DNA from 3 places in the Agrobacterium sp. NPDC089420 genome. Region 2 is predicted to be linked to each of the others. Evidence: riboswitches for the same ligand, from Rfam matches in the RefSeq annotation. Region 2 holds a riboswitch; each other region holds the start of a gene.
The links. Region 2 has a riboswitch for thiamine pyrophosphate ahead of thiB (thiamine ABC transporter substrate binding subunit). Riboswitches for the same ligand answer to the same signal wherever they lie in the genome.

Region 1: another riboswitch for thiamine pyrophosphate. It lies ahead of thiC (phosphomethylpyrimidine synthase ThiC); the one in region 2 lies ahead of thiB (thiamine ABC transporter substrate binding subunit).
Region 3: another riboswitch for thiamine pyrophosphate. It lies ahead of ACI2KA_RS21080 (ABC transporter permease); the one in region 2 lies ahead of thiB (thiamine ABC transporter substrate binding subunit).

What each region holds. Positions count from the first base shown of each region.
Region 1 is NZ_JBJDMY010000006.1:351,497-356,476, forward strand. It holds gene ACI2KA_RS12515 (DUF1839 family protein) at 1-251, opposite strand, end outside; gene ACI2KA_RS12520 (amino acid--[acyl-carrier-protein] ligase) at 258-1,166, opposite strand; gene ACI2KA_RS12525 (acyl-CoA dehydrogenase family protein) at 1,171-2,352, opposite strand; gene ACI2KA_RS12530 (acyl carrier protein) at 2,352-2,603, opposite strand; TPP riboswitch at 2,786-2,897, shown strand; gene thiC (phosphomethylpyrimidine synthase ThiC) at 2,992-4,815, shown strand; gene thiO (glycine oxidase ThiO) at 4,817-4,980, shown strand, end outside.
Region 2 is NZ_JBJDMY010000006.1:196,543-201,522, forward strand. It holds gene ACI2KA_RS11820 (ABC-F family ATP-binding cassette domain-containing protein) at 1-1,053, shown strand, start outside; gene ACI2KA_RS11825 (VOC family protein) at 1,145-1,537, shown strand; TPP riboswitch at 1,583-1,693, shown strand; gene thiB (thiamine ABC transporter substrate binding subunit) at 1,732-2,745, shown strand; gene thiP (thiamine/thiamine pyrophosphate ABC transporter permease ThiP) at 2,765-4,405, shown strand; gene ACI2KA_RS11840 (ATP-binding cassette domain-containing protein) at 4,402-4,980, shown strand, end outside.
Region 3 is NZ_JBJDMY010000015.1:142,994-147,973, forward strand. It holds gene ACI2KA_RS21070 (alpha-glucosidase) at 1-566, shown strand, start outside; gene ACI2KA_RS21075 (TadE/TadG family type IV pilus assembly protein) at 577-1,902, opposite strand; TPP riboswitch at 2,095-2,197, shown strand; gene ACI2KA_RS21080 (ABC transporter permease) at 2,326-3,111, shown strand; gene ACI2KA_RS21085 (ABC transporter substrate-binding protein) at 3,108-4,058, shown strand; gene ACI2KA_RS21090 (hydroxyethylthiazole kinase) at 4,055-4,795, shown strand; gene thiE (thiamine phosphate synthase) at 4,782-4,980, shown strand, end outside.

The sequences.
Region 1 (4,980 bases), 150 kb from region 2:
AGTTCGGTGGCGCGAACGCCATAAAGCGCCTCGAGGTCTTCCAGCGGCACCTTGAAAAAGGTGAACTGGTCGCCCTCGAAATCCTGCGTGAGCGTGAAACCGAACATGGCTTCCGGCGGCAGGCCTTTCGAGGCCAGTACCTCGATCCACAAGTCGATGTAGCAATTGGTTTCCGGCCACATTCTTTCGGAGGAATGGAGCGGATGCTGCGTGTAGTTTCGAGGATCGAGACCGGAAAAAATCTGCCGCATGGATGGTCAGCCCCAGAGCGTTTCCACGACCTTTGCAGGCCATTTCTTCACGTCGAGACCGTGATGCGCAAACAGTGCGAGTGCGATGCGCTCAAGGCCGAAACCGACGCAGGCGGTGTGGGCGACATCGCCATTCGCAAGATTGAGGCCCCATTTCTGGCCAAAGGCATCCTGGTGGTAATTGAAGCTCATGCAGGCCGTCGGGCTGGTCGTCGACGTGACCGGGATCAAGAGCTCGAATTTAAGGTTCTGGTCGCGCTGGTTGTTGGCGAGCATCTTGCCGGCACGCCCGAAGAAGGGATCGTTGGCGACATCGATGGTGACGTCGAGCCCGACCGCCTTCATCATGTCGACGCCGCGATCCATCCAGCTCTGGCGGAAATCGGTGACGTCGGCCTCCGTGCCCATGCGTACATACTCGCGCATGCGGAAAAGCTGCTGGCGGGCGGGATCCTTGGAGGGTTCATGGCGGAAACAATAGGACTGGATGTCATAGAGACCGCCGCCGGCAGGCAATGCGCCGCGCTTGGCGATCGTCGGATAAAGCGGATAACAGGCCGCCGGCGTCAGCACGATGTCGGTGGCCTTCTGGTCCTTGGTCCAGTCGCCGCCCTCATCCATGGTTTTCAGCAGGCTGACATGGTCGAGTTCGCAGCCGCAGAAGGAATGGACCGTGCCGGCAAGCTGCGGGAAGCTCTTCATGTAACCGCTTTTTTCGAAATAGGCGCGGTTGATGCCGGGCGGAAAACGGATCGCTTCGGCGCCGTCGGCGCCACCGGTGCGGTCGATCAGCCGCTCGAAGGCGGCAATAACGTCCTCGAACTGGCCGCTGCGTCCATAAAGACCGTCCACACCGGTTTCAATCAGCAGGCCTTCTTCGAACAGTCGATCGAGGAACGATGTTTGCATGTCCATGGTCTTATCCCAAGAGGCTGGTATCCTGCTTGTGAACCAGCAGGAGATTGGCGGAATTGCCGAGAATGCGGTCGTTGGAAATCATCAGCCGGGCGGAATGCGCGTCGCGAAGGTGACGGCCAAGGCTGTAGGGCGTGCCGTTCTTGTAGCCCATGATGCCGCAGACCAGCATGGCGTGGTCGATGATTTCCAGAATGGTTTCCGAAGAACAGATCTTCACATTGTTCATGGCGACCGCGAAGGCCATGGACATCAGCTTTTCCGGGTCGACCTTGGTGTCCTCATAGGCCTTGATGCCAGCAATGATGTTGGATTTGACGACCTGCAGCTTGGTGGACACCTCGGCAAGGCGGATGGCGCCGGGAGGAGCGGTGCCGGGTGACTTGCGTGCCGCGGCCCTGACGAAGGACTGTGCGCGCAGCACGGCATCCGAGGCGATGCCATACCAGACGGCGCTCCACAGGAGATGCGAGCTTGCAAGCATGGATTGCGCGGCGATTTCCGCGAAAGGCTTCGGGAATATCTGTGTCGCCGGCGCCTCGCCCCGGAACAGAAACCCATCCGAACAGGTGCCGCGCATGCCGAGCGTGTCCCAGACATGGGTTTTTTCGAGAATGTACTGATCTTTCAGAAAGACGGTCATCACCTGGTCGGCGGGCGCGGCATCCTTGTGGGCGCGCGAGGTGATGAGGATGGCGTCGGCATTGCTGCCATAGGAAATGACGGTCGCATCCTTTTCCAGCCGGCAGCTATCGCCTTCGACCTCGATCGCGCAGATGGAGTTGCGCAGATTGCCGCCGATGCCGCCTTCGGTGGTGGCCGAGCCGAGCAGAAGCTGCTCACCGGCGACGCGCCGCATGAAACCCGCATGCCAGGTGCTGTCGACGCCGTGTTCCACCAGGCTGGACAGTTTGATGTGATGCATGGCGAAAATCATCGCGGTTGCCGAGCAGGCCTGACCGAGACGGGCGCAGATATCGGCGATTTGCTGCAGGGATGCGCCTTCGCCGCCGAGGGAGGAGGGGATCTGGATGCCCAGCAGGCGTTCCTGTTTCAAGGCCGTGACGGCCTCTTCCGGGAAACGGCCGGTGACGTCCACCTCGTCCGCATGTCCGGCGGCAATGGTCGCGACACGGCCCGCGCGCGCGGACAGAGTTTCATCCTGCGGCGCTACGGTCACGTTCATCAGGCTGCCTCTTTACCATCCAGAATGAGCTTAACGGTGTCTTCAATGGCCTTGATGCTGGCGAAGGACTTGCGGTTCAGCAGATTATCGGGAAATTCGATATCGAAAGCTTCTTCAATACCCAGCATCAATTGCACCGACGCAAAGGAAGAAAGTCCGGCCGCGTAAAGATCGGCTTCATCAGCAATCGTATCGACGGGGGTGGGAAGCTGGCCGAATTTGGCCAGTATTTCACGAATAGTCGCATTCATTCCGACGTATCTCCAATGAAATCAACATTAGGAAGGTTTGTGCTTATCGTTATGCCGCAAACGATAATATTCACCTAAACCGTTAGGTTAATTACAACTAACGGCAGCATGCGCCATTCCCGCACCTTTGCCAAGCGTTGATGAGCGGCCTTGACAAAAGCCGGGCGGTGTCTTTTCCTATGGCCATTCACCAGGGGTGTCCCGTCAAGGGGCTGAGATTCTGCTTTCATGCGCAGTGACCCGTTGAACCTGATCCAGTTCATACTGGCGTAGGGACGGTGCAAAGATCGAGGGTCGGCTGGCGTCAGGACGTCCGTGTCGGCACTTCGGTATTTTCCATCATTCCGGCTCGAACTGGGTCTCCACTGTCAAACTTTGGAGCCTCAAGATGAATATCGTTGCCAAGACTATCCCGCTGTCGGTTACCACCGGACCGCATGCCGCCTCCACGAAAATCCATAAACCGGGAATCCTTCATCCACATATTCGCGTGCCGATGCGCGAGATCGCCGTTCATCCGACCGCGGGCGAACCGCCGGTCACGGTCTATGATTCCTCCGGTGCCTATACCGATCCCGCCCATCCCGTCCTGATCGAAAAGGGCCTGCCGCGCCTGCGTCACGACTGGGTCGTGGCGCGCGGCGATGTCGAGGCTTATGAGGGCCGGCACGTCAAGCCGGAAGATAACGGCTTTGCCACGGGCGAGCGCCTGACGCCGGAATTTGCCGTGCGCCACCAGCCGCTGAAAGCGACGGCGGGCAGGGCGGTGACGCAGCTTGCCTATGCGCGGGCCGGTATCATCACTCCGGAAATGGAATTCATTGCCATCCGCGAAAATCTCGGGCGTGAGGCAGCCAAGGAAAAGCTTGTGCGTGATGGCGAGAGTTTCGGCGCGCATATCCCTGATTATGTCACGGCGGAATTCGTGCGCCAGGAAGTGGCAGCCGGCCGCGCCATCATCCCCGCCAATATCAATCACCCGGAACTTGAGCCGATGATCATCGGCCGCAATTTTCTGGTCAAGATCAATGCCAATATCGGCAATTCCGCCGTCACCTCCTCCATGGCGGAAGAGGTGGAGAAGATGGTCTGGGCGATCCGTTGGGGTGCGGATACCGTCATGGACCTGTCGACCGGCCGCAACATCCACAATATCCGCGAATGGATCATCCGCAATTCGCCGGTGCCGATCGGCACGGTGCCGCTTTACCAGGCGCTGGAGAAGGTCAACGGCATTGCCGAGGACCTCAACTGGGACGTGTTCCGTGACACGCTGATCGAACAGGCGGAACAGGGTGTGGATTATTTCACCATCCATGCCGGTGTGCGGCTGCATTACATTCCGCTCACCGTCAACCGCGTCACCGGCATCGTCTCGCGCGGCGGGTCGATCATGGCCAAGTGGTGTCTGCATCACCACAAGGAAAGTTTCCTCTACGAGCATTTCGACGAGATTTGCGACATCTGCCGCGCTTACGACGTCTCCTTCTCGCTGGGCGATGGCCTGCGTCCCGGCTCGATCGCCGACGCCAATGACGCGGCGCAGTTTGCGGAGCTCGAAACGCTGGGCGAGCTGACGCAGATCGCCTGGGCGAAGGATTGCCAGGTGATGATCGAAGGCCCCGGCCATGTGCCGATGCATAAGATCAAGGAGAACATGGACAAGCAGCTGAAGACCTGCGGCGAAGCGCCCTTTTATACGCTTGGACCGCTGACCACCGATATCGCGCCGGGTTACGACCACATCACGTCGGGCATCGGCGCGGCGATGATCGGCTGGTTCGGCACGGCGATGCTCTGCTACGTTACGCCCAAGGAGCATCTCGGCCTGCCGGACCGTAACGACGTGAAGGTCGGCGTCATCACCTACAAGATCGCCGCCCATGCCGCCGATCTTGCCAAGGGCCATCCGGCAGCACAGGTGCGCGACGATGCGCTGTCGCGCGCAAGGTTCGAGTTCCGCTGGGAAGATCAGTTCAACCTGTCGCTCGACCCGGACACGGCGCGATCCTTCCATGACGAAACGCTGCCGAAAGAGGCGCACAAGGTCGCGCATTTCTGCTCCATGTGCGGGCCGAAATTCTGCTCGATGCGGATTTCCCACGATATCCGCGCCGAGGCGCAGAAGGAGGGGCTGGAGGCCATGGCCGCGCGCTTCAAGGAGGGTGGTGAGCTTTACATGCCACTGCCGACACCTGCGAATGCGGAATGACATGCGCGTTCTTGTCAGGGGAACGGGGGTCGCCGGTCTGACGGCGGCCTTCGAGCTGGCGCGAAGTGGCGTTACGGTCGAGATGTCGGAGCGCAACGCCGAACCATCGCGCGGTGCGTCCTTTTATGCGGGTGGCATGCTGGCGCCATGGTGTGAGCGTGAAAG
Region 2 (4,980 bases):
CGCGGCCACAAGGGACCGCAAGGCACCGTGCAGGCGACCGTCACCGAAGGACGTGAATCCGGCAAGCTGGTGATCGAGGCAGAAGCCATCACCAAGGCCTATGGCGAGCGTGTGATCGTCTCGCCGTTTTCGCTGAGGGTGCATCGCGGCGACTGCATCGGCCTCGTCGGGCCGAATGGCGCCGGCAAAACCACGCTTTTGAAGATGCTTACCGGCCAGCTTGAACCTGACAGCGGCGTGGTGAAGCTCGGCACCAATCTGGAGATCGCAACACTCGACCAGAAGCGCGAGGAGCTCAATCCCAACGATACGCTCGCGCACTACCTGACGGATGGCCGGGGTGACAATCTGCTGGTGAATGGGGAAGTGAAGCACGTAACGGGCTACATGAAGGATTTCCTGTTCCAGCCGGAACAGGCCCGCACGCCGATCCGCAATCTTTCGGGTGGTGAGCGCGCACGCCTTATTCTGGCGCGTATCCTGGCGCGGCCGACCAATCTTCTGATCCTCGACGAGCCGACCAACGATCTCGATATTGAAACGCTCGATCTGTTGCAGGAAATCGTTGCGGGTTTTTCCGGTACGGTCATTCTCGTCAGCCACGACCGTGATTTTCTCGACCGCACCGTCACCTCCACCATTGCGCCGGCCAATCCGGACCAGCCGGATGGGCGCTGGATCGAATATGCCGGCGGCTATTCGGACATGATGGCGCAGCGCAAGGGGGCCGCGGAAGAAAAGCGCAAGGCGGACAAGCAGGAGAAGACAAAAACAGCGTCTTCAGCCGCGCCGTCGCAGGAACCGGCAAAGGCGAAGGGCAAGCTTTCCTTCAAGCAGAAATTCGCGCTCGAAAATCTGCCGAAGGAGATGGAAAAGGCGCAGGGTGAAATCGCAAAACGCGAACAGCGCATGGCCGATCCGGCGCTTTTCACCAAGGACCCCGCCACTTTCAACACGCTGGCGCAGGAGATGTCGAAGCTGCGCGAAAAGCTGGAGGCCATGGAAGAGGAATGGCTGGAGCTGGAGATGCTGCGAGAGGAACTGGAAGGCTGAAGACGATATCTTTTGCCGATTTGAACGGCATCCGCCTTTGACAGGCAGGCGGAATTGCCGTTTGTTGTGCCGGTTCGGAGGAGTTCACATTATGCGCATGATCTTCGTCAATCTGCCCGTCAAGAACATCGAGACATCGAGAAACTTCTTCACGGCGCTCGGTTTCAGCTTCAATCCGGAATATTCGGATGACCGCACGCTGTGCATGATCGTGGAAGAGAACATCTTCGTGATGCTTCTTCAGGAGGAGCGTTTTCGCGATTTCATCAATGGCGATATCGCCGATGCCAAACGCAGCACCGAAGTCCTGACCTGTCTTTCCGCCGGCAGCCGCGAAGAAATCGACGGGATGATTGCAACGGCGCTTGCCTCCGGCGGCAGCGGCTGGAAACCCGTTCAGGATCACGGCTTCATGTATGCCGGCAGTTTTCAGGATCCCGACGGTCACGTTTGGGAACTGGTGCATATGACGGGGCAGGGCTGACCCTGGCCATCTTGCCAATCGCAGATGGCGGGACTAAACCATGATCTTGATCTAACGGGGTGTCTTCTGTTCTCGCGTGCAGAAGGCTGAGAGGCTTGCCAACCCGAAGAACCTGATCCGGTTCATACCGGCGGAGGGATTAGACGGCTTCAAGGCAAGCGGCTATTTCCCTTATCGTTTTTGAGGAGATATCCGTGCGCCGTCGTCTTTTCCTGAATTCCCTCGTTGCCGCCTCGCTGTTGCTGCCCGGTTTCGCCACCGCCCAGGACAAGCAGGAACTGACCGTCTACACCTATGAAAGCTTCGTTTCCGAATGGGGTCCCGGCCCCAGGGTGAAGGAAGCCTTCGAGAAGCTGTGCGGTTGTACGGTCAATTTTGTGGGTGTGGCGGATGGCGTGGCACTGCTGAATCGCCTGAAGCTGGAAGGTGCGGGATCCAAGGCGGATGTCGTTGTCGGCCTCGATACCAATCTCGTGGCGGAGGCGAAGCAGACAGGGCTTTTTGACGTCAGCGGCATTGATGCATCGGCGGCCAAGGTGCCGGGCGGTTACACGGACGATGTTTTCGTGCCCTATGATTATGGGCATTTCGCCGTCGTCTATGATACGCAGACCGTCAAGAATCCGCCTACGAGCCTGAAAGAACTGGTGGAGGGCGATCCTTCGCAGAAGATCGCCATTCAGGATCCGCGCACCTCCACGCCGGGGCTCGGCCTGCTTTTGTGGGTCAAATCTGTGTATGGCGACAAGGCGCCGGAAGCATGGGCAAAGCTCAGAAAGCGCATTCTCACCGTCACGCCGGGCTGGTCGGAATCCTACGGTCTCTTCACCAAGGGCGAGGTGCCGATGGTGCTTTCCTACACCACGTCGCCAGCCTATCACATGGTGGCTGAAAAGTCGGATCGTTATCAGGCCGCAGCCTTTTCCGAAGGACATTACATCCAGATCGAGGTGTCCGGCCTTCTCAAAAATGCGCCGCACAAGGCGCTGGCACAGCAGTTCCTCGCTTTCACGCTCACGCCCGGCTTTCAGGACGCGATTCCCGAAAACAACTGGATGATGCCGGTTGCGGCAACCTCGGCACCTTTGCCGGAGGCGTTTTCCAAACTCGTCGTGCCGCAAAAGACTTTCCTGATGGACCCGGAAGAAGTAGCCAAGAACCGCAAGGCGTGGATCGACGAATGGCTGGCGGCCATGAGCATGAATTGAAGAAAAGGCACGCACCGGCATGATGCTGCGTCGCGACTACCGGCGGTCGATCATCTTCGGGACGGCGGCTTTTGCCGCCGTTTTCCTGTTCATGGCGCTCGCGGTTGCAGCTTTGCTGTCCTTTGATGCCGGTGCATCCGCGGCCGGCATCATGGACGCCTATACATTGCGCATCCTGCGCTTCACGCTTTATCAGGCGATGCTTTCCACTCTTTTGTCCATTGTTCTCGGCCTGCCGGTCGCTCTGGCACTTGCCCGGCGGCGAGAGTTTCCGGGAAGGATCTGGATCATCCGGCTGATGGCGGTACCGATGGGGCTGCCAGTGATCGTCGGCGCCTTCGGCATCATCACCATCTGGGGCAGGCAGGGTGTCCTGAACACTGTCCTCATTTTTGCCGGTGCGGAACAACCTTTCAGCATCTATGGCCTTTCCGGCATCCTCATTGCCCACGTGTTCTTCAATCTGCCGCTTTCGGTGCGGCTGATGCTGGCCGGGCTGGAGCGCATTCCGGGTGAATATTGGCGCATGGCGGCAAGTCTCGGCATGGGACCGGTCTCGGTGTTCCGTTTCATCGAATGGCCGGCCATCTCGAGGCTCATTCCGGGCATTGCCGGGCTGGTGTTCATGCTGTGCGCCACCAGCTTCACGCTCGTGCTTCTTCTGGGCGGCGGGCCGGCGGCGACGACGCTGGAGGTGGCGATCTATCAGGCGCTGCGGTTCGATTTCGATCCACAGCGGGCGATTGCGCTTTCCGTTCTGCAGATCGTTCTCACCGCAGTCCTGCTCGGTCTTCTGGCATTTCTACCATCACCGGACGAGGAGATTTCCTCGCTTGACCGCACCATGCGTCGCTTCGACGGCAAGAACGCCGGAGCGCGCCTGTGGGACGGGGCGGCGATCGTTTTTGCAATTCTGCTGATCGGCCTGCCACTTGCCGCCATAGCCGTTTCGGGGCTGCAGGCCGATCTGCCGCGTCTCGTCACCGCGCCGGTCTTCCTGCGCGCCGCGGTGACCAGTCTTGCAATTGCCGGGCTGTCGGCCATTTTCGTCGTGTTCAGCTGCATGGCGATCATCGGTGCGCGCCAAGCTGTCGGCTCCAGGCGCAAGGCGGCGTGGCCGCTGCGCCTGCTTGCCACCCTGCTCGGGGCAGGATCGTCGCTGGTGCTGCTCGTTCCGCCGGTGGTGCTCGGAAGCGGATGGTTCCTGCTATTGCGGCCCTTCGGCGATGTCAGCTTTTATGCGCCTGTTCTTGTGGCGCTCATCAATATGCTGATGGCCTTGCCGCTTGCCATGCGTGTTCTCGAACCGGCCTTTACCAGCCATTTTCTGCGCACCGGCCGGCTCTCCGCCAGTCTCGGGCTGCAGGGCCTGTCGCGGCTAAGGTTTGCCGATCTGCCGGTTTTGTGGCGGCCCATGCTGATGGCATTTTGCTTTGCCATGGCGCTGTCGCTTGGTGATCTTGGCGCGGTTGCCCTGTTCGGGTCGGAAAATTTCGTCACCTTGCCTTGGCTGGTTTACAGCACTATGGGCAGCTACCGCACCAATGATGCGGCCGGCTACGCCTTCCTTCTCGGTATTGTCTGCCTGCTGCTTGCCGCAGGCGGCGTTTCACGGCAATTGCAATCGACACGGGCGCAATCAGCAAGGGTGGGCACATGACGGGCGATGATTTCGCAGTTCGGCTGGACAAGGTCAGGCTGCGGCTTGGAACGCAGGATTTCGAACTGGATTGTATCTTCCCGCAAGGTCAGGTGACCGCCGTTGTCGGCGCATCCGGTTCGGGCAAATCGACGCTTCTCAATCTGGTTGCCGGTTTCGAGGCGCCGGATTCCGGCCGTGTGGTGATCGGCGGGCGGGACGTGACGGCGCTCGACCCTTCCGAAAGACCGGTGTCATCGATCTTTCAAGACAATAACCTCTTCGCCCATCTTGATATCTTCACCAATGTCGCGCTCGGCGTCAGCCCCGCATTGAAGCTGAAGGCGGAAGACCGGCAGGGGATCGAGACGGCGCTTGCCCGCGTTGGTCTTGCGGGTTTTGACAGGCGTCTGCCGGGCACACTTTCCGGTGGCGAAAGGCAAAGGGCGGCGCTGGCGCGTGCGCTGGTCAGAAAAAAACCGGTCATGCTGCTCGATGAGCCCTTTGCCGCGCTCGATCCAGGGTTGCGATCGGGCATGGCGGCGCTGCTTCTCGACTTGCACGCCGAAACAAAAAACACCGTGATTATTGTCACG
Region 3 (4,980 bases), on a different contig from region 2:
CCGGCCTCATGGGCAATGCCTATCACCATTCCGATATTGGCGGTTACACCAGCCTGTTCGGCAATGTCCGGACGGCGGAACTCATCATGCGCTGGGCGGAAATGGCGGCCTTCACCCCCGTCATGCGCACGCATGAAGGCAACCGCCCGCGCGACAATCTCCAGATCGATCAGGACGAGGTGGTGCTCGCCCATTTCGCCCGCATGACGGCGATCTACGTAGCGCTCGCCCCCTATCTGAAATCGCTCTCTGCGGAGGCCGCGAGAACCGGCTTGCCGGTGCAGCGCCCGCTTTTCCTGCATTTCGAGGAAGACCGGCAGACCTATTCCATTCAGGACAGCTATCTCTACGGGGCGGACATGCTGGTGGCACCGGTCTGGAAAGCCGGCGAAACGCATCGCCTGCTCTATCTTCCGGGCGACGGCGAGTGGGTGCATCTGTGGAGCGGCGCCCGTCATGCCGGCGGTCAAGAGGTGACCATCGAAGTACCGCTTGGCGAGCCTGCGGTTTTCTACCGCGCCGAGAGCAGCCATGCGCCGCTGTTTGAGCGGCTGCGCCGCACCTGAAACGCGGCCATCAGCTTGTAAGACGCGGCGCGCTGATTGCCTTTTTGAAAAGCGCCGACATCGCCTCGCTGATGCCTTGCGAAGGGCTGACTTCGAAAAACAGCCCCGCAGACGCGCAGGCCTGCATACGCGAGCTGATTTCCGTCTGGAAGGGCTGTATCCACAGCCTGTACCAGCCATTGCCCGTCAGCGGCAGGTAAGTGGTATAAAGCACGGCGATACGGAAGCCTTTTTCCTTGAGCTTGGTGCAGAGCCTTATGTCGATCGGCTCCTGACAACGTCCGCCTTGCGTCGTTTGTTTTGTGCATTTGTTGGGCTTGTAGCTGTCGCCGACCCCATCAGACACGAAGAACACGATTTTTTCCGGCGTAGCGGAACTAGCGCCGCTGCCCGACGCTCCCATTTTGCCTTCGATCTTGGTCAGCGCCCGATCGAAACTGGTGTGCTGATCGTTGTTATACATGTGATAAGGAACCGACATCAGTTCGATGTCGCCGACCTTTTTCTTGGCCTCCTGCAAATCCGACGTGCGCGACACAACCTCAAACAGGTCCTGGTCGGGAAAGGCGTCGTCCGCCGTCTTCCCGAAAGTATAAACGGCAATGCGATATTGATCCTTGCTCTTGCGCGTGGCCGCCGCCGTATCCATCAAGCTCGCGGTTGCCTTGGCAACCACGTCGATGCGTGTGGTCGCGTTGATGCGATCCTTGGCGTCGATATCTTTGTTCTTGATCCTGAAATAGGTGCTGGCCGGATCTGACGTGCCGTCTTTCGTTGTCAGATGACAGGCGAAAGCGCATCCGATAACCTTTTGCATCGTGGCGACATCGGCCGGCGTGGCGCCGACGCCCATGGAAGGGGAATTGTCCAGCAGGAGATAGAAATCGGTAAAGGTTTCCGTCTCGTATTTGGCTGTCGCGCTGCCCCCGACAGTGATGAAATTCGTTCCGAGAAGCCGGGTGAGCGTCGTCGTCACCGAAGCTCTGAAATTGACCGCCGATTCAATGATGGTTCCACGCTTGATCACCGATACTTCAAGGGACAGGAGCTTATAATCCGCGCTCCCCCGCTGATTGCTGTGGAACAACGCCGCCGCTTCCTCAGCGCCAACGGTAATGACGCCATCGCCGGACATCGTCCTCGCCGCCTGGGCGCTTGCCGATGTATCGGCAACCACGGCGAGCGCGGCGGAATCCGCCGCCATCTGCAGATCGGACTTGATGGTGACACCGCGTGTTATGTCCAGCGCTACACCCGCCGCCCCGAAGAGCGGTATCATCAGCACTGCGCTGAGTATGGCAAAATTTCCCGACCTGTCCCGCCAGATGTTCTTCAAGTTAGCCCCCAAGCCTCTCTGAATGCCGGCAACAGCTAACGGAATGATATTGCAATATAGTTTATTGATATAACTAATCATCGATAAATTCGATATACCTCATAACCACATATATCATTCCCTCATCTGTCCGTGACCGCCTGGCATGCAAGGACGTACCGTTGACATTTTTAAAACTTGACCTACAAAACAAGCTCTTCCGAGGGGAGCACCGCACGGTGCTGAGATGGCGATGAGCCGGACCCTTGAACCTGATCCGGGTCATGCCGGCGTAGGAACGGAAACTGTCGTGCCCTTGAGGCTCAGCCCTTTCTCTTCTCCGCCTGACCCTGATCTCCGTGATTGTCACATCTGGAGAGCGAATGATGATGCTGAAACCTTCTGCCCCTCGCGCATGGTGCGTTTGCGTCTGAGGTCCGGCCCATGCGCGCCACACATGCGTTGAACGGTATCGGTCTTCTGCTCCTTCTCTGGCAGGCGGGGACATGGCTGTTTGCGCCGCCCCGTTATATTTTGCCGTCACCCGCCGATGTCGCCGCCGCCTTCCTGCGCCAGCCCGGTTTCCTGTTCGGTCAGGCCATGGTGACGCTTGGCGAAATGGCGCTGGGGCTCACGGCAGGCATCGTCGCCGGCATCGTCGTCGCCTTCACGATTGCCGCCATCCCGCGTCTCGGCCGCCTCTTCTGGCCCATGGTCCTGGTGCTGCAGGCCTTTCCCGTTTTCGTGCTCGCTCCGATCCTCGTCCTCTGGTTCGGCTTCGGCATGGCATCGAAAGTGGTCATGACGGCGATCATCATCTTCTTCCCCGTCGCTTCCGCCTTCACCGATGGCCTCAATCGCACGGACCGGGCCATTCTCGACGCCGCATCGCTGACCGAGGCGAGCCATTGGCAGATCCTCACCCGGCTGCGCGTGCCACTGGCGCTGCCGTCGCTGATATCGGGGCTGCGGGTGGCGGCGCCGCTCGCCCCGCTCGGCGCCGTCATTGGCGAATGGGTCGGGGCTTCCGCCGGGCTCGGTTTCGTCATGATCCAGTCCAATGCCCGCATGCAGACCGACACCATGTTCGCCGCCATGGCCATTCTTGCCGTTATGGCGGTACTGCTCAGGCTTATCGTCGATCGCGCGACAGCCAATCTGGCCCCCTGGGCCAAGGAAACAGAACACGTCAATTCTTTCAGATATTTACGGAGACTTTCGGCACCATGAAACGAACTCTTCTTTCCCTCGTCCTCGCAGCGGCCAGCGTGCTTGCACCCGTACAGTCACAGGCGGCCGACAAGCTGACCGTGTTGCTCGAATGGTTCGTGAACCCCGATCATGCGCCGATGGTGATCGCCAGGGAGCGCGGCCTGTTCGCCGATGCCGGCCTGGACGTGGAACTGGTGCCGCCTGCGGACCCCTCCGCCGTACCGCGCCTCGTCTCCGCGAAACAGGCCGATATCGGCGTGCATTACCAGCCGAACCTCTATCTCGACCACGATGCCGGCCTGCCGCTCGTGCGTTTCGGCACGCTGGTCGAAACCCCCCTCAACACCGTCACCGTTCTGGCCGACGGGCCGATCAAAAGCCTGAAGGACCTGAAGGGCAAGAAGGTCGGTTTTTCCGTTTCCGGTTTTGAAGACGCCATGCTGAAGCGGATGCTGGAAAAGGACGGCCTGACGAAGGATGACGTGGAACTCATCAATGTCAATTTTTCGCTCTCGCCGTCGCTGATCGCCGGCAAGGTGGACGCAACGCTTGGCGGCTTCCGCAATTTCGAACTGACGCAGATGAAGCTCGAAGGCCACGAGGGCCGTTCCTTCTTCCCGGAGGAACACGGCGTGCCGGCCTATGACGAGCTGATCTTCGTCGCCCATCGCGATCTCGCGACGGACAGCCGCCTGCCGCGTTTCCTCTCCGCCGTGGAACAGGCCGCGATCTTCATCACCAACCATCCGCAGGACGCCTGGCAGCTTTTCATCAAGGCCTATCCGAACCTTGACGATGCGTTGAACAAACAGGCCTTCTTCGACACCCTGCCGCGTTTTGCCAAGCGTCCCGCCGCGCTCGACCGCGCCCGCTATGTCCGTTTCGGCGCATTCATGCGGGACATGCAACTGATCAAGCAGGCGCCGGCCGTTGAAGACATCGCCGTGGAGCTGCAGCAGCCATGACCGGAGATCTTCCCACGGCGGCAAAGGCCGCCGATATTCTGGAGCGCGTGCGCAAGGCGCGCCCACGCGTGCATTGCCTGATGAACACCGTGGTGCAGAAATTTACCGCCGACGGCATCACCGTCGTTGGCGGCATACCGTCGATGACCACGTCACCGGAAGAAATCGAGAGCTTCGTCGCCAAGGCGGATGCGCTGACCGTCAACCTCGGTACGCTGGACGCCGAGCGGCGCAAGGTCATAAGGCTGGCGATCGAGATCGCCAGCGCATCCGGCAAGCCGTGGATCGTCGATCCCGTGCATGTCGACTATTCACCCTCGCGGCTGGCCTTCGCCCGGGAGCTCATCGCCCTTTCCCCCACCATCGTGCGGGGCAACCGGGCGGAAATGAGCCTGGTCGGGGACGTGCCGAATGCGGTGAGGATCGAAACCGGACCGGTCGATCATCTCCGCGATGCGATACGCAGCGTCAGGATCGTCAACGGCCACGCATGGATGGCGAAGGTGACCGGCACGGGCTGCCTGTCGGGCGGCGTCATCGCCGCCTTCATGGCGGTGGAAAAGGATGCCCTGACGGCAGCAGCCTCCGCCCTTGCCGTCACCGGCGTTTCTGCCGAGCTGGCCGCCAAACAGTCAAAGGGTCCCGGCACATTCGAAGCGGCGTTTCTGGATGCGCTGTCTGCAATTTCCGGTGACGACATCGTCAATCACGCGAGGATTGAGCATGAACAAGGTTGATTACCGTCTCAACGCGCTGGTGGATGCCGGGCTTGCCGATGTCGCGCCCTTGGCCGAGCTTGCTCTGGCCGCCGCACTCAATGGCGCGACCATTCTGCAGTATCGCGACAAGCACGGCTCGACACGGGACATGATCGACAACGCCCGCGCCATTCATGAGGCCATCTCCGGCACCGGCGTACCGC